2 regions of the Streptomyces sp. NPDC026589 genome follow, and region 1 is predicted to be linked to the other one. Evidence: riboswitches for the same ligand, from Rfam matches in the RefSeq annotation. Region 1 holds a riboswitch; the other holds the start of a gene.

What was found. A riboswitch is a leader RNA that binds a small molecule or an ion and turns the genes downstream of it on or off. The one in region 1 is predicted to bind cobalamin.
Region 2: it holds a riboswitch for cobalamin, as region 1 does, so the genes downstream of both, AB0F29_RS34735 (iron ABC transporter permease) here and AB0F29_RS05590 (cobalamin biosynthesis protein) in region 1, are expected to answer to the same signal.

The regions. Positions count from the first base shown of each region.
Region 1 is NZ_JBEZYG010000002.1:568,353-578,836, reverse strand. Features, by position in the region: gene AB0F29_RS05610 (alpha/beta fold hydrolase) at 1-129, opposite strand, end outside; gene AB0F29_RS05605 (class II aldolase/adducin family protein) at 262-921, opposite strand; gene AB0F29_RS05600 (inorganic phosphate transporter) at 1,199-2,455, shown strand; gene AB0F29_RS05595 (hypothetical protein) at 2,468-2,698, shown strand; cobalamin riboswitch at 2,848-2,979, shown strand; gene AB0F29_RS05590 (cobalamin biosynthesis protein) at 3,117-4,103, shown strand; gene AB0F29_RS05585 (cobyric acid synthase) at 4,144-5,811, shown strand; gene AB0F29_RS05580 (putative cobaltochelatase) at 5,808-7,844, shown strand; gene cobO (cob(I)yrinic acid a,c-diamide adenosyltransferase) at 7,844-8,443, shown strand; gene AB0F29_RS05570 (cobyrinate a,c-diamide synthase) at 8,437-9,816, shown strand; gene AB0F29_RS05565 (ZIP family metal transporter) at 9,873-10,484, opposite strand, start outside.
Region 2 is NZ_JBEZYG010000028.1:44,275-54,758, forward strand. Features, by position in the region: gene AB0F29_RS34700 (GDSL-type esterase/lipase family protein) at 1-10, shown strand, start outside; gene AB0F29_RS34705 (snapalysin family zinc-dependent metalloprotease) at 132-710, opposite strand; gene AB0F29_RS34710 (NAD-dependent protein deacetylase) at 993-1,883, shown strand; gene AB0F29_RS34715 (NAD-dependent succinate-semialdehyde dehydrogenase) at 2,067-3,482, shown strand; gene AB0F29_RS34720 (aldo/keto reductase) at 3,549-4,379, shown strand; gene AB0F29_RS34725 (ABC transporter substrate-binding protein) at 4,451-5,473, opposite strand; gene AB0F29_RS34730 (ABC transporter ATP-binding protein) at 5,490-6,272, opposite strand; gene AB0F29_RS34735 (iron ABC transporter permease) at 6,272-7,381, opposite strand; cobalamin riboswitch at 7,482-7,610, opposite strand; gene AB0F29_RS34740 (endonuclease/exonuclease/phosphatase family protein) at 7,714-8,823, opposite strand; gene AB0F29_RS34745 (M15 family metallopeptidase) at 8,847-9,452, opposite strand; gene AB0F29_RS34750 (response regulator transcription factor) at 9,617-10,315, shown strand; gene AB0F29_RS34755 (HAMP domain-containing sensor histidine kinase) at 10,308-10,484, shown strand, end outside.

The DNA.
Region 1 (10,484 bases):
GGCGGGGAGGGGACGTCCGGGCGTCGCTTTGAGGGCGACGTCGCTGGCGTACCGGCCGGCCGCGACCGCTGTCGCACCGACGCCGAGGATCGTGGTGACGGCCGTTGCCGTCGCGGTTACCGGGCGCACCGCTTCAGTGTCGTGGGGCGGGAGGCGGGCTGCCAGTGGGCGGGGCCGTCCGGGTCGGACGCGGGCCGGGTCCGGTCCCGTGCCGTGGCCCGGGCCCCGGTGGTTCACGCGGGTGCTCGGGGCAGGCGGGGGTCAGCCGGGCTGGCCGTATCCCTTGAGGGCTTCCGTCACCTCGTCCAGCTGGGCCGCGTCGAGCAGGGACGGGGTGCGGCCGGGTAGGGAGCTCGCGGTGAGCCAGAGGCGGCAGAGCCACTCCAGTTGGGCGGTGCGCTCGTAGGCCTGGTCGAGCGTGTCGCCGTAGGTGACGGTGCCGTGGTTGGCCAGCAGACAGCCGGTGCGGCCCTCCAGGGCCCCGAGCATGGCCTCGGCCAGTTCCGGGGTGCCGTAGCGGGCGTAGGCGACGGTGCGGACGGGGCCGCCGAGGATGGCGGCGGCGTAGTGGACGAGCGGCACCTCGGTGACGAGGGTGGAGACGGCGGTGGCGTGCACGGCGTGGGTGTGCACCACGGCGGCAGCGTCGGTGGAGCGGTAGACGGCCAGGTGGAGGGGGAGTTCGCTGGTCGGACCGAGGTCGCCGAGGACCTGTCGGCCTTCCAGATCCACGCCGACCGCGTCGTGGGGTCCGAGCCGGTCGTAGGGCACCCCGCTGGGCGTGACCAGGACCAGGTCGCCGACGCGGGCCGACACGTTGCCCGAGGTGCCGACGACCAGGCCGTCCGCCGCGCTGCGGCGGGCGGTCGCGACGACGTCCAGCCAGGTCCGCCCGACGGATTCCGAGTGCTGCTCGCTCATGGGGCGAGCGTAGGGGTCAAGAGGCGCAACCGGAACGTCACATGAGAGGTGACGGAGGTCTCTTCCGGGTGCCGAACAGCCGTTCAAAATGTTCGCCATCCAGTGGCAAAGAGCAGCCCACGCCCCGCCCCACAGGCACCATGCGGCCCCTCCCGGACACAAGCGGAGGGAACCCACTCCGTTTGGAGTCACCGCAGCGCCCTGCCCAGTTCATCTTCCGTTCATCCAGGTTGCCTACGGTCCATGTGCCACTGACGTCGAACGATTGCCTGGGTAAATGGAACACATCACGCTGCTGCTTGCGATTGTGGTCGTGACAGCTCTCGTGTTCGATTTCACGAACGGTTTCCACGACACCGCCAACGCGATGGCTACGACCATCTCGACCGGCGCTCTGAAGCCCAAGACAGCGGTGGCGATGTCCGCCGTTCTCAACCTGATCGGCGCGTTCCTGTCGGTGGAGGTCGCCAAGACGATCTCCGGCGGGATCGTCAACGAGGACGGCATCAGAACCGAGGTCATCTTCGCGGCGCTCGTCGGCGCCATCCTGTGGAATCTCCTGACCTGGCTGGTCGGCCTGCCCTCCAGCTCCTCCCACGCCCTGTTCGGCGGACTGATCGGCGCCGCCGTCATGTCGGCCGGCTGGTCCTCGATCAACGGCGGCACCGTCGTCACCAAGGTGCTGCTCCCGGCGATCGCGGCCCCGCTGGTCGCCGGCCTCGCCGCGATGCTCGCCACGCGGCTGACGTACCGGATCAACCGGAACGTCACCGACGAGGGACAGCTGAAGTCGACGGCCAAGGGCTACCGGGCCGGACAGATCGCCTCCGCCGGTCTCGTCTCGCTCGCCCACGGCACCAACGACGCCCAGAAGACGATGGGCATCATCACGCTGGCCCTGGTCACCGGCGGCGTCCTCGCCCCCGGCTCCAACCCGCCCATGTGGGTCATCGTCTCCGCCGGTGTGGCCATCGCGCTCGGCACCTACCTCGGCGGCTGGCGCATCATCCGCACGATGGGCAAGGGACTGACCGACCTCCAGCCGCCGCAGGGCTTCGCCGCCCAGACCAGCGCGGCGACGGTCATCCTGGCCTCCTCGCACCTCGGTTTCTCGCTCTCCACCACCCAGTCCTGCTCCGGTGCCGTCATGGGCGCGGGCCTCGGCCGCAAGGGGGGCGTGGTCCGCTGGTCCACCGCCACCCGGATGTTCGTCGCCTGGGGGCTGACGCTCCCGGCGGCCGGTCTGATCGGTGCGGGCGCCGAGTTCCTGACCAAGCAGGGCCCCTGGGGCATCGCCGTCACGGCGGTCATCCTGGTGGGCGGTTCGTTCGCCATCTGGCTGGCCTCGCGCCGCCAGCCGGTCGACCACACCAACGTCAACGACACGGACGGGGAGGGCGAGCCCCAGGGCATCGTCACCACCGCCATGGCGGCGGTCCAGCCGCCGCCCGTCGGCGGCCCGGCCGCCGACCTCGCAACCACCCTCCCGGCCTCGGCGCCCGACGACCCGGCCCGGCCGCCGGCCAAGGTGTAAGGACAGATCCGCATGAAAATCGACTGGGCAGCTCTCGCCTCCGTCTTCGGTGTCAGCCTCGTGGTCACCGTCGCGCTGGTCGGCCTCTTCACTCTGGGCATCGTCGCCCTCTCCAAGCAGTCCGCCACGGCCGGAGGCAGCGCCTCCGGAGGATCGGTCGCGCTGGCGCGCACCGGCGCGTACGCCTGCTTCGCGGCGTGCGTGGCGGCGGTCACGTACGGGATCTACCTGATCGTCGCCTGACCCCGCACCCCGCACCCCTTCGGGCCGGACACACTCTCGTGTGTCCGGCCCGATGTGTGTCTGCGCACAATGGAGCCTCGCAGGTCAACAGCGAGTTGACGGTTGTTCGCGGGGCGTGGTGGACTGCCGGAGCCATTTACGGCGACAGCAGAGGAAGCCGGTGCGAATCCGGCGCGGTCCCGCCACTGTCACCGGGGAGCGCTCCCCCACACGGAACGTCACGGCCCGCTCGCGCGGGCTGGAAGGCCGGGGGAACCGCGGATCCGGAAGCCAGGAGACTCTCGTCGCCGGTCACGTCGAACCAGGGCGCGGACCCTGAGTGAGGACATACGCCATGCCCGGCCGCCGTGCGCCGCTTCCTGTGCCTCCCACGACAGCCCATCGCGCCGGAGCACCTCTCCCCGCGACCGGCTGAGCCATGCGTGCCGACCGCGTTTTCGCGTACGGCGCCACGGCCGGGCTGATCGCCGACGCCCTGCTCGGCGACCCCCGCCGGGGCCACCCCGTCGCCGGATTCGGCCGCGCCGCCGCGCGGGTGGAGTCCCTGCTGTGGCGTGACGGCCGGGGCCGGGGCGCGCTGCACACCCTCGTCTGCGCCGGAGGCGCCGTGGGGGCCGCAGCGCTGACCGCGCGCGCCGTCCGGGGACGCCCCGCGCTCGCCGTCGCGCTGACCGCCGCCACCGCCTGGTCCGTCGTCGGGGGGACGTCACTGGGGCGGGAGGCCCGCGCCATCGGCGGCGCCCTGGCCGCGGGGGACCTGGAGGTGGCGCGGGAGCGCCTGCCGCGTCTGTGCGGGCGCGATCCGCACTCCCTGGACGGTCCGGGCATCGCCCGCGCGGTCGTCGAGTCGGTCGCCGAGAACACCTCGGACGCCGTCGTCGGCGCGCTGGTGTGGGGGGCGATCGGCGGGGTGCCGGGGCTCGTCGGCTTCCGGGCGGTGAACACGCTCGACGCGATGGTCGGCCACAAGTCACCCCGCTACCGCCGTTACGGCTGGGCCTCGGCCCGTCTGGACGACCTCGCGGGGTGGCCCGGCGCCCGGCTGACGGCCGCGCTGGCCGTAGCGGGCGGCGGGCGGCCCCGGGAGGCCGTACACGCCTGGAGGGCGGACGCGGGGCGTCACCCGAGCCCGAACGCGGGGCCGGTGGAGGCCGCGTTCGCGGGGGCGCTCGGTGTGCGGCTGGGCGGGACCCTGGCGTACGCGGGGCGCGTCGAGCACCGGCCGGTACTGAACGGAGAGTCCGGGCGGGACGTGCGGGGCGCGGACATCGAACGCGCGGTACGGCTGTCGCGCCGGGTGAGCGCGCTGGCCCTCGGCGTGTGCGTGGCGGGGCGGATGGTCGCGGGCCGCGTGGTCGCGGGACGGTCGTCGGCAGGGCGGCAGCGGGGTCGGGGGCGGTCATGAACGGTCCGGCACGGAACGCGGTACGGGAACGGGAGCGGGTATGAGCGGCGGGCTGCTGGTCGCGGGGACCACATCGGACGCGGGCAAGAGCGTGGTCACGGCGGGCATCTGCCGGTGGCTGGTGCGCCGGGGCGTGAAGGTCGCGCCCTTCAAGGCCCAGAACATGTCCCTGAACTCCTTCGTGACCCGGCAGGGCGCGGAGATCGGCCGGGCCCAGGCGATGCAGGCGCAGGCCGCCCGGGTGGAGCCGACGGCGCTGATGAACCCGGTGCTGCTGAAACCCGGCAGCGACCGGTCCAGCCAGGTCGTGCTGATGGGCAGGCCGGTGGGAGAGATGAGCGCCCGGGGGTACCACGGGGGGCGGCAGGAAGCGTTGCTCGGGACGGTGACGGACTGTCTGGAGGAGCTGAGGGCCACGTACGACGCGGTCATCTGCGAAGGAGCCGGGTCCCCGGCCGAGATCAATCTGCGGCGCACGGACATCGTGAACATGGGGATCGCGCGGGCCGCGAGGTTCCCGGTCCTGGTGGTCGGGGACATCGACCGGGGCGGGGTCTTCGCTTCCTTCTTCGGTACGACGGCGTTGTTGAGCGCGGAGGACCAGGCGCTCGTCGCGGGCTATCTGGTGAACAAGTTCCGGGGCGACGTCTCGCTGCTGGAGCCGGGCCTGGACATGCTGTACGGGCTGACCGGGCGGCGGACGTACGGGGTGCTGCCGTACGCCCACGGGCTCGGCATCGACGAGGAGGACGGTCTGCGGGTGTCCCTGCGGGGTGCGGTGCGGGAGTCGGTCGTGGCTCCCCCGCGCGGCGAGGACGTGCTGCGGGTGGCGGTCTGCGCCGTACCGCTGATGTCGAACTTCACGGATGTGGACGCGCTGGCCGCCGAACCGGGCGTCGTCGTGCGGTTCGTGGACCGGGCGGAGGAGCTGGCCGACGCGGACCTGGTCATCGTGCCCGGGACGCGCGGCACGGTGAAGGCGCTGGCCTGGCTGCGCGAGCGGGGCCTCGCGGACGCGCTGGTGCGGAGGGCTGCGGAGGGCCGGCCGGTGCTGGGGATCTGCGGCGGGTTCCAGGTGCTCGGCGAGCGGATCGAGGACGAGGTGGAGTCGCGGGCCGGCGTCGTGGACGGGCTCGGGCTGCTGCCGGTGCGCATCCGCTTCGACCGGGACAAGACGCTGGCGCGGCCGGTCGGTTCGGCGCTCGGCGAGCCGGTGGAGGGGTACGAGATCCACCACGGGGTGGCCGATGTCCGGGGCGGGGAGCCGTTCCTCGACGGGTGCCGGGTGGGGGCGGTGTGGGGGACGCACTGGCACGGGTCTCTGGAGAGCGACGCGTTCCGGCGGCGGTTCCTGGTGGAGGTGGCCCGGGCCGCCGGGCGGCGGTTCGTGCCGGCGCCGGACACGAGTTTCGGGGTGTTGCGGGAGGAGCAGCTGGATCGGCTCGGGGATCTGGTGGAGGAGCACGCGGACACGGACGCGTTGTGGCGGTTGATCGAGGAGGGTGCGCCTGCGGGGTTGCCGTTCGTGCCGCCGGGGGCGCCCGCCTCGCCGGGGGCCGGCGCGGGTACGGGTGCGGGTGGTCCGGCGAGCCGGGGCGCTGCCCCGGACCCCGCTCCTCAATCGCCGGAGGGGCTTGATTGTGCCGGGCCAACGCCCCAGGGGCTCGGGGAAGCAGCTGTTGTTCATGTCGACCAGGAGGCCAAGTGAGTACGCCGTATCCCTTCACCGCGATCGTCGGGCAGGACGACCTGCGGCTCGGGCTGTTGCTGAACGCGGTCAGTCCGGCTGTCGGCGGAGTGCTCGTACGGGGCGAGAAGGGGACCGCCAAGTCCACCGCCGTGCGCGCGCTCGCCGCCCTCATGCCGGAGGTCTCCGTCGTGCCGGGGTGCCGGTTCTCCTGCGACCCCGTCTCCCCCGATCCGGCGTGTCCCGACGCGCCGCACGCGGAGGCCGTCGGTGTGTCGCGGGCCGCGCGGACCGTGGAGCTGCCCGTCGGCGCGTCCGAGGACCGGCTCGTGGGGGCGCTGGACATCGAGCGGGCGCTGTCGGAGGGCGTGAAGGCGTTCGAGCCGGGGCTGCTGGCCGACGCGCACCGCGGGATCCTGTACGTCGACGAGGTCAACCTGCTCCACGACCACCTGGTGGATCTGCTGCTGGACGCGGCGGCCATGGGCGCCTCGTACGTCGAGCGCGAGGGCGTCTCCGTACGGCACGCGGCACGGTTCCTGCTCGTCGGGACGATGAACCCGGAAGAGGGCGAGCTGCGGCCGCAGTTGCTGGACCGGTTCGGGCTGACCGTCGAGGTGGCCGCCTCCCGGGACACCGACGAGCGGGTCGAGGTGGTGCGGCGCAGGCTCGCGTACGACGACGACCCCGAGGGGTTCGCCGCGCGCTGGGCCGGGGAGGAGAGCGCCCTGCGGGAGCGCATCGCCGCCGCGCGCGCCCTGCTGCCCCGCGTCGTGCTCGGTGACGGCGTGTTGCGGCAGATCGCCGCGACCTGCGCCGCGTTCGAGGTCGACGGGATGCGGGCCGACATCGTGATGGCCCGTACCGCGACCGCGCTGGCCGCCTGGGCGGGCCGCGAGGAGGTCACCGCCGACGATGTGCGGCAGGCCGCTCTCCTCGCGCTCCCCCACCGGCGTCGCCGCAACCCGTTCGACGCGCCCGGCCTGGACGAGGACAAGCTCGACCAGACCCTGGACGAGGCGGCAGGGGATGAGGGACAGGGCAACGACGACGATCCCGGCCCCGGCCCCGATGACGGTGGCGGCGGGGGCGGTGGCGGCGGCGTACCGCCGCAGGCCGATGGCGACCGCACCCCGCCAGGGACTTCGGAAGACGACGACACGCCGTCCGGGCCTCCCGAGGGCACTCCCGACACGCCCGGCCGGTCCACCGGGGCCGAGCAGCAGCCGGTGGCGTCCGCCGAGCCGTTCCGGACGAAGATGCTCAGCGTACCGGGGCTCGGCGCGGGCGCTGCGGGGCGGCGCTCCCGGGCCCGTACCGAGCACGGGCGTACGACCGGCGCCCGCCGCCCGCAGGGGTCGCTGACCAAGCTGCACCTGGCCGCGACCGTGCAGGCCGCCGCCCCGCACCAGCGGGCGCGCGGGCGCTCGGGGCGGGGGCTCGTGGTGCGCCGGGACGATCTGCGGCAGGCGACCCGGGAGGGGCGTGAGGGCAACCTCGTGCTGTTCGTCGTGGACGCGTCGGGCTCGATGGCGGCGCGGCAGCGGATGAGCGCGGTCAAGGGGGCCGTGCTGTCGCTGCTGCTGGACGCCTACCAGCGGCGGGACAAGGTCGGTCTGGTCACCTTCCGGGGCAAGGAGGCGGAGGTGGTGCTGCCGCCGACCTCGTCCGTGGACGCGGCCGCCTCCCGTCTGGAGTCGCTCCCGACCGGGGGCCGTACACCGCTGGCCTCGGGACTGCTCAAGGCTCATGACGTGCTGCGGGTGGAGCGGCTGCGCGATCCGTCGCGGCGGCCCCTGCTCGTCGTGGTGACGGACGGCCGCGCGACCGGCGGGCCGGAGCCGGTGGCGCTCGCGGGGCGGGCCGGACGGCTGCACCGCTCGGAGGGAACGGCATCCGTCGTCGTGGACTGCGAGTCGGGGTACGTACGCCTCGGTCTCGCCGGGGAGTTGGCCCGGGAACTGGGAGGCACCGCCGTCACGCTCGACGAACTGCGGGCCGACTCGATCGCCGGGCTCGTCAAGGACGTCACCGCAGCCGGGAGGGCCGCTTAATGCCGCAGGGACAGCCGACATCGGTGCCGGACGACGGGCTCACCACCCGTCAGCGGCGTAACCGTCCGCTCCTGTTCGTCCACACGGGTATCGGCAAGGGCAAGTCGACGGCCGCCTTCGGGCTGGCGTTGCGGGCCTGGAACCAGGGCTGGCCGATCGGGGTGTTCCAGTTCGTGAAGTCCGCGAAGTGGAAGGTCGGCGAGGAGAACGCGCTGAAGGTACTGGGAGCGAGCGGCGAGGGCGGCACCGTCGACTGGCACAAGATGGGCGAGGGCTGGTCCTGGGTCCAGCGCGACGGGCAGCTGGACAACGAGGAGAAGGCCCGCGAGGGCTGGGAGCAGGTCAAGCGCGACCTGGCGGCCGAGACGTACAAGCTGTACGTGCTCGACGAGTTCGCCTACCCGCTGCACTGGGGCTGGATCGACACGGACGAGGTCGTCGAGGTGATGCGTAACCGGCCGGGCACCCAGCATGTGGTGATCACCGGCCGCAACGCGCCGGACGCGCTGATCGAGGCCGCCGACCTGGTGACCGACATGTCGAAGGTCAAGCACCCGATGGACGCGGGGCAGAAGGGGCAGAGGGGCATCGAGTGGTGAGGGTGCCCCGTCTGGTCATCGCCGCTCCGGCCTCCGGCAGCGGCAAGACCACCGTCGCCACCGGGTTGATGGCCGCCTTCGCCGCGCGCGGGCTCGCCGTCTCCCCGCACAAGGTGGGGCCGGACTACATCGATCCGGGCTACCACTCGCTGGCGACGGGACGCCCCGGCCGCAATCTCGACGCGTACATGTGCGGGACGGATCTGATCGCCCCGCTCTTCGCGCACGGGTCGGCGGGGTGCGACCTCGCCGTGGTCGAGGGGGTGATGGGGCTGTACGACGGCGCCTCGGGGCAGGGGGAGCTGGCGTCCACCGCGCAGGTGGCGAAGCTGCTGCGCGCCCCCGTGGTGCTGGTGGTGGACGCCTCCTCGCAGTCCCGTTCGGTGGCGGCCCTGGTGCACGGGTTCGCCTCCTGGGACCCCGAGGTCAGGATCGGCGGGGTGATCCTGAACAAGGTGGCCTCCGACCGGCACGAGGCGCTGCTGCGGGACGCGTTGGACGAGTCGGGGCTGCCGGTCCTGGGCGTGCTGCGGCGGGCCCCGCAGGTGGCGACGCCCTCGCGCCACCTGGGGCTGGTCCCGGTGGCCGAGCGGGGCTCCGAAGCGGTGGACGCCGTGGCGGCGATGGGCGAGCGGGTGCGCGCCGGGTGCGACCTGGACGCGCTGATGGCGCTGGCCCGGACGGCGCCGGCGCTGCCGGACGAGACGTGGGAGCCGGAGTACGCCCAGGAGCCCGGTGCCACCGCTGTGGAGCCCGGTGCCCTCGCGGTGAAGCCCGTCGTGGCCGTGGCCGGCGGGGCGGCGTTCACCTTCGCGTACGCGGAGCACGCCGAGCTGCTGGCGGCGGCCGGTGCGGAGGTCGTGGTCTTCGACCCGCTGCGGGACGAGAAGCTGCCGGGGGGCACGGCGGGGCTCGTCATCGGCGGCGGGTTCCCGGAGATGTACGCCCCCGAGCTGTCGGCCAACGAGCCGTTGCGGCGGGCGGTCACGGAACTGGCACTGAGCGGCGCCCCGGTGGCGGCCGAGTGCGCGGGGCTGCTGTATCTGGCGCGGGAGCTGGACGGGAAGCCCATGTGCGGGGTGCTGGACGCCGAGGCCCGGATGTCCGAGCGGCTGACGCTCGGGTACCGCCAGGCGGTGGCCGTGTCGGACAGTGCGCTGGCGGTGGCGGGGACCCGGATGCGCGGTCACGAGTTCCACCGCACGGTGCTGGAGCCGGGGGCGGGGACCACGCCCGCCTGGGGCATGCACCAGCCGGAGCGGCGGGTCGAGGGGTACGTCCAGCGGGGCGTTCACGCGAGCTATCTGCACACCCACTGGGCCGCGTCGCCCGGGGTGGCCCGGCGGTTCGTCGAGCACTGCCGGGCGCGGTGAACCCACCGTCCGGGGGGCGCACCCGTCGTGAAGGCGCGCTCGGGCGTACGCGTGGCTCACTCCGCGATGCCGACGACCAGCCAGATGAAGCCCACGCCCCCGATGGTGCAGAGAAGGGTGGAGCGGGCGGGATGGGTGTGGTGCGCCTCGGGAAGGATCTCCGCGGCGGCCAGGTAGAGCAGCGCTCCGCCGAAGAAGCCGAGATAGCCGCCGAGCAGTTCCTCCGGAAGGGTGAACAGCAGCGTCGTCGCGGCTCCCACGACCGGTGCCGCGGCAGCCGCGAACAGCATCAGGAGCGCCTTGCGACGGGCGTTCCCGTAAAGACTGGTGAGGGTGTACGTGTTGAATCCGTCGGCGAAGTCATGACTGATCACCGCCAGCGCGACGGCCACGCCCATGGAGCCGCTGACCTGGAAGGCGGCGCCCAGCGCGATGCCGTCCATCAGGCTGTGGACGACCATCGCGGCGGCCGCCGTCAGCCCCACCTGCGGCACGCGGTCGCCGTGGTGGCCGCTCGCCCCGTGTGCCACCTGGCGTCCGGCGAGCAGCCGCTCCACCAGATGGGCCGCCAGGAAGCCGCCGACGAACAGCAGCAGGGCGGCGGGAACCCCGAACACCGGCGTGCCCGCCGCCTCGATCGCCTCCGGCAGGAGGTCGAGTCCGACCAC
Region 2 (10,484 bases), on a different contig from region 1:
GAACAGCTGACACCGGGGCGGACCGGCGTGTCACCCCGTTCCCGGGTTCCGGCGGCGGGCCGGCCGGGAACGGGGTGGCCCGCCGCCGGTTCAGGACGGGGCCGGCGTCTCGCGTGTCCTCGTACGACCGGTTACGAGGCGTCCACCAGGACGCGTCCGTCCGCCGGCACACGCGAGGCGAGACCGCCCGCGTAGGCGTACTCGACGCGGGACTGCTCGGCCGCGTTCGGTACGGCGTTCTTGCAGCTGATGCCGGCGCTGGATCCCGACATCAGCTGGGAGCAGGGACCGGGCTTGGTGTCCGGCAGCCCCAGACTGTGGCCGATCTCGTGAGCGGCGATACGGGTCTTGTCGTGGCCCTGGGCGACTGCCTGGCTGCCCAGCTCCACCCTGACCTGGCCACCGGGCCGGACCGGGCCGAGTGTGGCCTGCGGCCAGCCGCTGGTGGCCACGATCTGTATCTCGGCGCGCGCACCGGGTGCGGCCTCCACCAGCTTGACGTTGTCGACGTTGGAGTTCCACGAGGCGACCCCTGCCGCGATCGCCGACTCCCAGCCGCCTGCCCGGCTGTCGTCGTACCGGAGCGTCACCACCGCCGACGTGCGCTCCGCCGCCGGGTCCGGCGCGGGAGCGGCCTGCGCCGCCGTAGCTGTGGCCAGGGTGATCGCCGCGGCGACACCGACTGCCTTGAGCCATCTGGATTCCAGCATTGCTGTCCCTTCACTCTCATGGGGGCTCGGCTCCGCGCGGAGCCGAGGGAGTGGGAGGACGGTCACCGCGAACCGTAGGGACACAAGGGCCGGTGGCCTGTCCTCCCGGGGCCGCAGAAGCTATGCCGCGATCACAGCTTGATCATGCACCTGTCACAAAATGAGGCCGGAAACGCACCCTGCCGGGATCTTCGGCCCGGGCCCTTCGTCCCATCGGGTCGCCCCCGCGGCCCCGTCGCCCGGCATCGTCGCCATCGGGGGCATGTTCCGTACCCTGAGGACATGCGCATGCGACCCACCCTGAGCTGGACCTCCACCGAGGAGCCCCTGCCGGGCACCACGGACCTGGAGCCGGCCGTCGAGGCGTTGGGCGGTGGCGGTGTGCTGATCCTGAGCGGTGCGGGCATCTCCACGGAGTCGGGCATCCCCGACTACCGGGGCGAGGGCGGGAGCCTGAGCCGCCACACCCCGATGACCTACCAGGACTTCACCGCCGACGCCGGGGCCCGTCGCCGGTACTGGGCGCGCAGCCATCTCGGCTGGCGTACGTTCGGCCGCGCCCGGCCCAACGCCGGGCACCGGGCCGTGGCCGCGTTCGGGCGCCAGGGGCTGCTGTCGGGTGTCATCACCCAGAACGTCGACGGCCTGCACCAGGCCGCCGGCAGCGCGGACGTCGTGGACCTCCACGGCCGTCTGGACCGGGTCGTCTGTCTGTCCTGCGACGCCTTCAGCCCACGCGCCGAGCTGGCACGCCGGCTGGAGGAGGCCAACGAGGGCTTCGCGCCGGTGGCCGCCTCGATGAACCCGGACGGGGACGCCGATCTCACGGACGAGCAGGTCGGGGACTTCCGCGTGGTGCCTTGCGCGGTCTGCGGCGGCGTCCTCAAACCGGACGTGGTGTTCTTCGGCGAGTCCGTGCCCCCGCAGCGGGTCGAGCACTGCCGCGCACTGGTCCGCGGAGCGAGCGCCCTGGTGGTCCTGGGCTCCTCGCTGACGGTGATGTCCGGGCTCCGGTTCGTCCGCCAGGCCGAACGGGCGGGGGTTCCGGTGCTGATCGTCAACAGGGACCCGACCCGGGGCGACCGGCACGCCCTGACCCGTATCGCTCTCCCGCTGGGCGACGCCCTCACCACCGCGGCCGACCTGCTGGGCGTTCCCGTCGACCTCCCGTAGGGCCTCGGAGAGGGCGAAGCGGGGCAGGAGAGCGCGAGCCTGCGGTTCCACGACTCTGCGTGAGTGCACCCTTACCGATATAGGTGCTTATAGGCAGTTTTCTGCCTGCCCAGTCGGGTACCCCGCAGTAAGGCGGAGCGCATCGTTCCGCCCCTGCACCAAAATCGTCGTTCTGGAGATTCCATGTCGGAGCAGCGCAAGAGTTCGTTCGCCACCGTCAATCCGTACACCGGGAAAACGCTCGCGGAGTTCCCGGCCATCGAGGGTCGGGAAGTCGACGCGGCGCTGGAAACAGCCGACGGTGCCTTCGAGGCGTGGCGGAAGCGGCCCGTCGAGGAGCGTGCCGAGCTGGTCGGCCGTGTTGCCGGGCTGATGAGGGAGCGCAAGGAGACCTTGGCGCAACTCATCACCCTGGAGATGGGAAAGCTCATCTCCGAGGCACGGGGAGAAGTGGATCTCGCCGCCTCCATCCTCGCGTACTACGCGGAGCACGGGCCCGGTTTCGCGGCCCGAGAACCTCTCGACGTCGAGGAGGGGGAGGCGTACCTCGTCAACGAGCCGCTCGGAGTCCTGCTCGGCGTCATGCCGTGGAACTTCCCGCTCTATCAGGTGGTGCGCTTCGCGGGACCCAACCTGGTCCTGGGCAACACCGTCCTGGTCAAGCACGCCGGGATCTGCCCGCAGTCCGCCCTGGCCCTGGAAGTGCTCTTCCGTGACGCGGGCGCGCCCGAGGGCGTCTACACCAACCTGTTCGTGAGCCACGAGGAGATCTCCCGCATCATCGACAGTCCGGTGGTGAAGGGCGCGTCGCTGACCGGCAGCGAACGCGCGGGGGCCCAGGTCGCCGAGCGGGCCGGGCGGAACATGAAGCCCAGCCTGCTGGAGCTGGGTGGCAGTGATGTCTTCATCGTCCTCGACGGTGAGGGGCTGGAGCGTACGGTCGGCGCCGCGGTAGCCGGCCGGATGGCGAACACCGGGCAGAGCTGCGTGGCAGCGAAGCGGTTCATCGTGCTGGCGGACGTCTACGACGACTTCGTGGAGCGCATGCGACGCGCCTTCGAGGCACTGGAGCCCGGCGACCCGGCCGACGAGGCGACGACGCTGGGGCCGCTCTCGTCCGAACGGGCCGCCTCCGGCCTGGTCGAGCAGATCCGCGAAACAGTGGAGCAGGGAGCCGAGCTGCTGACCGGCGGCGACCGGATCGACCGTCCCGGAGCCTTCGTCCGGCCGACGATCCTCACCGGCGTCAAGCCGGGCATGCGTGCGTACGCGGAAGAACTGTTCGGCCCGGCCGCGGTGATCTACCGGGTCGAGGACGAGGACGGAGCCGTCGCGCTCGCCAACGACAGCCAGTACGGCCTGGGCGGATCCGTCTTCTGCGCGGATGTGGAGCGGGGCCGCCGGGTGGCCGAGCGGGTGGAGACCGGCATGGTCTGGGTCAACCACCCGACCTCGACCCAGCCCGATCTGCCGTTCGGCGGGATCAAGCGGTCCGGCTACGGCCGGGAGCTGTCGAAGCTCGGTATGCGGGAGTTCGTCAACCGCAAGCTCGTCCGGGTGTTGCCGCCCGACGCCGAACTCCGCGGCATCGCCGGCTGAGCGGCGGCCCCGCCACCCGTACCTCTCACACCGCCTTCCGAGGCTTCGACACAGCAAGGAGCAACCATGCCCCCAGTACCCTCCATCACGCTCAACAACGGTGTGACGATCCCCCAGCTCGGCTTCGGGACCTTCCAGATCCCGCCGGACGAGACCTGTGAGACCACGCTGGCCGCCCTGGAGACCGGCTACCGGCACATCGACACGGCGCAGATGTACGGCAACGAGAAGGAGGTCGGCCAGGCGGTCCGCGCATCGGGACTCGACCGCGCCGACGTCTTCGTGACGAGCAAGCTGAACAACGGCGCGCACGCACCCGACGAGGCGCTCCGGGCGTTCGACCGCTCCATGGAGGAACTGGACCTCGATCACCTGGACCTCTTCCTCATCCACTGGCCCCTGCCGGGGGGTTCGGGGGACTTCGTGGAGACGTGGAAGGCCCTGGAGGAGATCTACCGGTCCGGACGCGTCAAGGCGATCGGGGTCTCCAACTTCCAGGAGAACCACCTGCGGCGGCTGCTGGACAACAGCACGGTGGTGCCCGCCGTCAACCAGATCGAGGTGCACCCGTACCTCACGCAGAACGTCCTGCGCGCCTTCGGGGCGGAACACGGCGTCGCCACGGAGGCGTGGTCGCCCATCGCCCAGGGCAAGGTGCTCGCGGACCCGACGGTCACGCGCATCGCCGAGCGGCTGGGCAGGACCCCCGCGCAGGTGGTGCTGCGCTGGCACCTGCAGCGTGGGGACATCGTGTTCCCCAAGTCCGTGACGCTCAAGCGCATCCAGGACAACTTCGCACTCTTCGACTTCGAGCTCACCGAAGGGGACATCGGCGAGATCGCCGCCCTCGACCGGGGCGAGCGCACCGGGCCCGATCCGTACACGTTCAACGGCTGAGCCGACCGAGCGGGGCCCGGCCCGGGAGGTGCCCCGGGCCGGGCCCGCCCCGCTTCACGCGGCGGGCGTACCTACCGGGCGAACTCCCTCAGCTCCTCCGCCAGCGAGCTGATCGCCGCGGGATTGCGCGGGCTCTCCACCAGGTCGACGTAGTCGAGCACGACGATCCGGTCGTTCTGAATCGCGGATACACCGGCGAGCGGCTTGTAGGACTTCAGGAACCTCCGCTTCTCGTCCGCTCCGGTGTCCCCGTAGTTGTTGATGACGATGACCTCGGGGTCCCGGTCGACCACGGTCTCCCAGCCCACCGTCGTCCAGCTGTCCTTGAGGTCCTTCATGATGTGGTCGCCGCCGGCCTTGGTGATGATGTCGTGCGGTCCGGCGTACGCACCCGAGGTCAACGGCTTGTCCTTCCCGTCGTCGTACAGGAAGACGCGGAGGCGGTCGCCGCCCTCGGGCGCCTTCGCCCGCGCGTCGGCGACCTCCTCGCGGAACGACGTGATGAGGGTGTCCGCCCGGTCCTCGACGTCGAAGATCTTTCCGAGGTTCCGCAGGTCGGTGTAGAGCGCTTCGAGCGGGGGCATGACTCCGCGGGCCTTGCCCTGCCCGTTGCGGCACGACTCGCTGAGCAGGTACGAGTCGACGCCCACGCGCTCCAGTTCGGCGGGGGTGAAACCCTCACCCTCGTTGAACCCGTAGTTCCAGCCGGCGAAGACCAGGTCGGCGCGGGCGTCGAGGACCAGTTCCTTGTTGATCCGCTCCTTGGAGAGCCACTTGGTCTTCTTGTAGCCGTCCTTCCAGGGGACGGACGTCATGTCGCCCTTGTCGTCGGGCATCACGTACCCGGCCATGTGGTCCTCCAGCCCGAGGGCGAACATGATCTCGGTGATGCCGGTGTCGTTGGTGACGACGCGCTGCGGGGCCCTGTCGTACGTCTTCTTCTCCCCGCAGTTCTCGACGGTCACCGGATAGTGGCGGTCGGCCTCCAACGTGCGGTCCTTCCCGTCGGCCTGTGAGGTGACGTCCGCTCCACAGCCGGTGAGGACCAGGGCGGCCGCGAGCACGAGCGCCGCGGGACGCAGGGGGTTGGGCATGGTGGTCGAGGCTCCTTCAGGAGGTGGGGCGGGCGGGAGGGAGGTCGAAGAGCAGTTGGAGCGCGCCGGTCTCCGGATGCGCGACCCGGTGCGCCCGTACGCCGAAGACATCGGCCAGCAGCTCGGTGGTCAGGACCTCGTACGGGGCCCCGGAGGCGACGATCCGGCCGCTGTCGATGACGTGGACCAGGTCGCAGTGCAGGGCCGCGAGGTTGAGGTCGTGCAGGGCGGTGAGCACGGTCAGGCCGCTGCCGCGGACCAGGGCGAGGACCTCCAACTGGTGGGCGATGTCCAGGTGGTTGGTGGGTTCGTCGAGCACCAGGACCCGGGGCTGCTGGGCGAGGGCGCGGGCGATCAGGACACGCTGCCGCTCACCGCCGGAGAGGGTGAGGAAGCCGCGTTCGGCCAGGTGTTCCGCGCCGACCCCCGCCAGCGCCTCGTCGCAGAGGCGGCGGTCCTCGTCGGATGCCCGCGCCACCGGCCCCTGGTGCGGCAGCCGCCCCATGGCGACGATCTCGGCGACGGTGAAGTCGAATTCGGCGACCGCGTCCTGCGGAAGGGCCGCGAGCCGTCGGGCGCCTTCCCGCGTGCTCAGGGCGTGAAGGTCCTCACCGCCGATCCTCACGGCGCCGGCCGAGGGGCGCAGGGCCCGGTAGACACAGCGCAACAGGGTCGACTTCCCGCTGCCGTTGGGACCGACCAGGCCGACGAGCTGCCCGTCGGCCGCGCCCAGGGTGACCTGGTCCACGAGCCGTGCACCGGCGATCTCGACGGTCAGCGCGTCGATGTCGATCCGCATCAGATGCCTCCGAAGGAGTAGGAGCGCCGGCGCATGAGGAGAATGAAGCAGGGAACGCCGATGACCGCGGTGAGGACGCCCACCGGCAGCTCGGCCGGTGCCAGCACCACGCGCGAGAGGACATCCACCCAGATCAGCAGGACGGCTCCCGCCAGAGGGGCTACGGCCAGGAGCCGGCGGTGGTCCGCGCCGACCAGCATCCGTGCGGCGTGCGGGACCATCAGGCCGACGAAGCCGATCGCTCCGCTCACCGCGACGACCGCCCCGGTGACGGCCGCGGAGACGAGGAAGAGCTCCTTGCGCAGCCTCCCGGGATCGACCCCGAGTGCGGCGGCGGTCTCGTCGCCCATGGCGAGGGCGTTCAGGCGCCGTGCCGACCAGCCGAGGTGCGCGAGGCCGGCGAGCACCGCTCCGGCGGCGATCGGCACGGCGGCCCAGTTGGCCCCGCTCAGGCTGCCGAGCAGCCACATCATCGCGGAGCGGGCCGCTTCCCCGCGCTCGGCAGCGAACACCATGAACGTGGTGACGGCGGAGAACCCGTAGTACATCGCGGTCCCCGTCAGGACGAGCCGCAGCGGGGTCAGTCCGCGTTCGGTACGGGCCACCGCGTACACGAGCAGCATGGCGAGGAGCGCGGAGAGGAACGCCGCCGTGGACAGCGCCCAGATGCCCAGCGCCCCCAAGGCACCGAAGATGAGTACGGCGTTGGCGCCGACCGCCGCGCCCGAGGAGATACCGAGGACGAACGGGTCGGCCAGCGCGTTGCGCACCATGGCCTGGACGGCGACGCCAATGGCGGACAGGCCGGCCCCGACGACGGCCGCCAGCACGGCTCGTGGCAGGCGCAGTTCCCAGACGATGGTGTAGGCCGGGACCTCGTCGGGGCCGATGGCCCCGCCGGTCAGCCCTGCCCACAGGTAGCGCGTCACCTCCGCCCAGGAGAGCCCCGACGCCCCGAGTGCCGCCCCGCAGAGGAGGGAGAGGGGCAGGGCCGCGCACAGGCCGGCCAGGAGGAACGGCAGGGGTACGCGCCGGGGTGGAGCCGGTCCGGTGCCGACGTACGCGGGGCGCGACGGCTTGGAGGGTATGCGGTCGAGTGACGTGGCCACAGGCCGGTCGCTTTCGCCTCGGGCCGTGCGTCGCGCGATGAGGAGCGGCCCCGGACGGCGGCCGCCCCGCGCAGCGCCCATTCGCAGTCCACGGCGAATCGTCAGGAGCCTTCTCGGCCACGGGTGATCGGGCTCACGGAGCCTGGAGGCTCCGTCTACCGTTGCGGGTCAGCGCCGGATTTCGACCGGACTTCCCCCGTGGCGGAACGCAGCCTAGCGCGTGCGTTCCCCCTCCCCCGGCGGAGGGTGAACGGCAGCGGCACACGGAAGGTTCTGTCGCCCTCCCCGAGGCGGGAGGGAGGCCCGGATGAGTCCGGATGCCTCCACGGTGTTCACCAGCTGATGCGGGCCGCCACCGGGAGGTGGTCGCTGCCGGTCGCGGGCAGCAGCCACGAGCTCTCCGGCTCCACGCCCCGGACCAGGATCTGGTCGATCCGCACCACCGGGAAGGCGGCGGGCCAGCTGAAGCCGAACCCGTCGCCCGCCGCCTCCTGCACCGATCGCATCCGCGAGGTGATGCCCGCGTACGCGCGGTCGTCCAGGGTTCCGTTCAGATCGCCGAGCAGCACCACCCGCTCGTTCCGCTCGGCGGCGACGGCCCGGCCGAGCGACTGCGCGCCGGCGTCCCGTTGGCCCGACGAGAGGCCCGCCCGGGGATTCACCCGTACGGATCCGAGGTGCGTCACGTACACCGCCAGGGGCCCGTGGTCCGTGGCCACCGTGGTGCGCAGCCCCCGGTTGTACTCCAGTCTGACGTCGTCGGGCTTCGCGTCCCCCAGCGGTCCGGCGTCCATCTCGACGTCGACCGGGCGGGTGTCCGACAGCGGCAGCCCGCTCCACACGCCGACCGTGCCCAGCACCGTGTGGTGCGGGTACGTCGTCGCCAGCTCCTTCTCGTACGTCCTCCGGACCGCCGGGTCCAGCTCCTCCAGTGCCAGCACATCCGCACCGGAGGCGGCCAGGGCGCGTGCGGTGCCCGCCGCGTCGGGGTTGTCGGCGCCGACGTTGTGGCTGACCACGGTGAGGTCGCCGCCCGGGTGGGACTTGTCGGTGAGCAGCCCGCCGAAGAGGTTCAGCCACACGGCGGCCGGCAGCAGCAGCGCGACGAGTGCGGGGACGGCGCGGCGCAGCAGCGCCCCGGCCAGCAGCACCGGGATGAACAGGCCGAACCAGGGGAGGAAGGTCTCCACCAGGCTGCCGAGGTTCCCGATCCGGTTCGGGATGCTCGCGTGCAGCAGCAGGAAGAGGCCCAGCAGCAGCGCCGCCGCCGCGAGCACCCGGCCGCGCTTCCAGGGGCCGGTCCTCGCGCCGGTGTGCCGGGGACCGGCGCCCCCGGGGCCGGCGTCGCTCCGCCCGGAACCGGAGGTGTCCATGCCGCTCTGCGCCGTCCCGGCTGTGGCCATGTCGCCCTGGGCGGTGCCCGCTGTGTCCACCTGCGTCATCGTCTGTCCTCGCTCGGCGTCGGTCACTGTCGCATCCTGGGGTCCTGGGTGGGGTCCGCGTACATGCGCGGGCAGCCCCGGTCGATCGCTTCCGTGCGCAGCTCGTAGTGCCAGGGTTCGTTCCGGTAGGTCTGGCACAGTCCGTACGCGGCGCCGTGCTCGGTCAGCCACTCCGTCGCGTCGGCCGGCCCGATGTCGACCGCGTCCCCCGACACGTGCGGTGACGTCGTCGCGGTGGCCACCCATCGGGCGGCCTCGGCCTCGGACCCGTACCGCGCGATCGCCTTGCGGAGCAGCTGATTCTGGTACTCCGGTGATCGCCAGCCGCTGTTGACGGCGAACTCGACGCCGTCCCGCGCCGCCTCCCGCGCCGCCCGACGGAGGGCCGCGAGCAGATCCGCATCGAGGTTGGTGACGGCCGGGATCCCGTCGTCGAGCACCGTCACGCCGTCGGGTACGGCCCCGTCGGCCGCTCCCAGCGCTCCACGGAGTTCACGGTGAAGTGGAGGAGGCAGCGATGCCGGCGCCGAAGAGGGGGCGGCGGACGGGGGGCGCGGTGAGGTCGAGGCCGACGGGGCGTGCGTCGGGTTCAGCAGGGAGTGGCCGAGGGCTGCCGCGATCGCTGCCACGACGGCTACCGCGCCGACGACAAGGGGCCCGCGTCTCCGGTGGGGTGTTGTTCGCACTGACGGCGGTGGTCGAGTCATACCGCGAGTCAAGGCAGCGAGGTGTTGCGGACATGTATGCGGTTTTCGATACGCCGACGATAGGTGCCGGCTCGTAGCATCGGCCCATGCGCGTGCTGATCGTCGAGGACGAGCCCTATCTGGCGGAGGCCGTCCGCGACGGCCTGCGTCTCGAAGCGATCGCGGCGGACATCGCGGGGGACGGGGACAGCGCTCTGGAGCTGCTGAGCGTCAACACCTACGACATCGCCGTCCTGGACCGCGACGTCCCCGGGCCGTCCGGCGACGAGATCGCCGAACACATCGTCGCCTCCGGCAGTGGCATGCCGATCCTCATGCTCACTGCGGCCGACCGCCTCGACGACAAGGCTTCCGGGTTCGGACTCGGCGCCGACGACTACCTCACGAAACCGTTCGATCTGCGGGAGCTCGTGCTCAGGCTCAGAGCGCTCGACCGCAGACGCGCCCACAGCAGACCGCCCGTGCGGGAGATCGCGGGTCTGCGGCTGGACACCTTCCGCAGGGAGGTCTACCGGGACGGCCGCTACGTCGCGCTGACCAGGAAGCAGTTCGCGGTACTCGATGTCCTCGTCGCCGCCGACGGCGGTGTCGTCAGCGCCGAAGAGCTCCTGGAACGCGCGTGGGACGAGAACGCCGACCCGTTCACCAACGCCGTACGCATCACCGTCTCGGCCCTGCGCAAGCGCCTCGGCGAACCGTGGATCATCGCCACCGTGCCGGGCGTCGGCTACCGCATCGGCACAGCGTCCGGCACCGGTCGCGGCGACGGTTGGGACCGTGGCTAGGCGGCCCGGGTTGAGCGTCCGCCTCAAGCTCACCCTCAGCTACGCCGGATTCCTCATGGTCGCCGGCGTCCTGCTGCTCACAGCGGTGTGGGTGTTCCTCCTGGAGTACGTTCCCGACGACTGGGACAAGCGGATGCTCCACGAGAATCCCAACCGCCAGCTCCTCGCG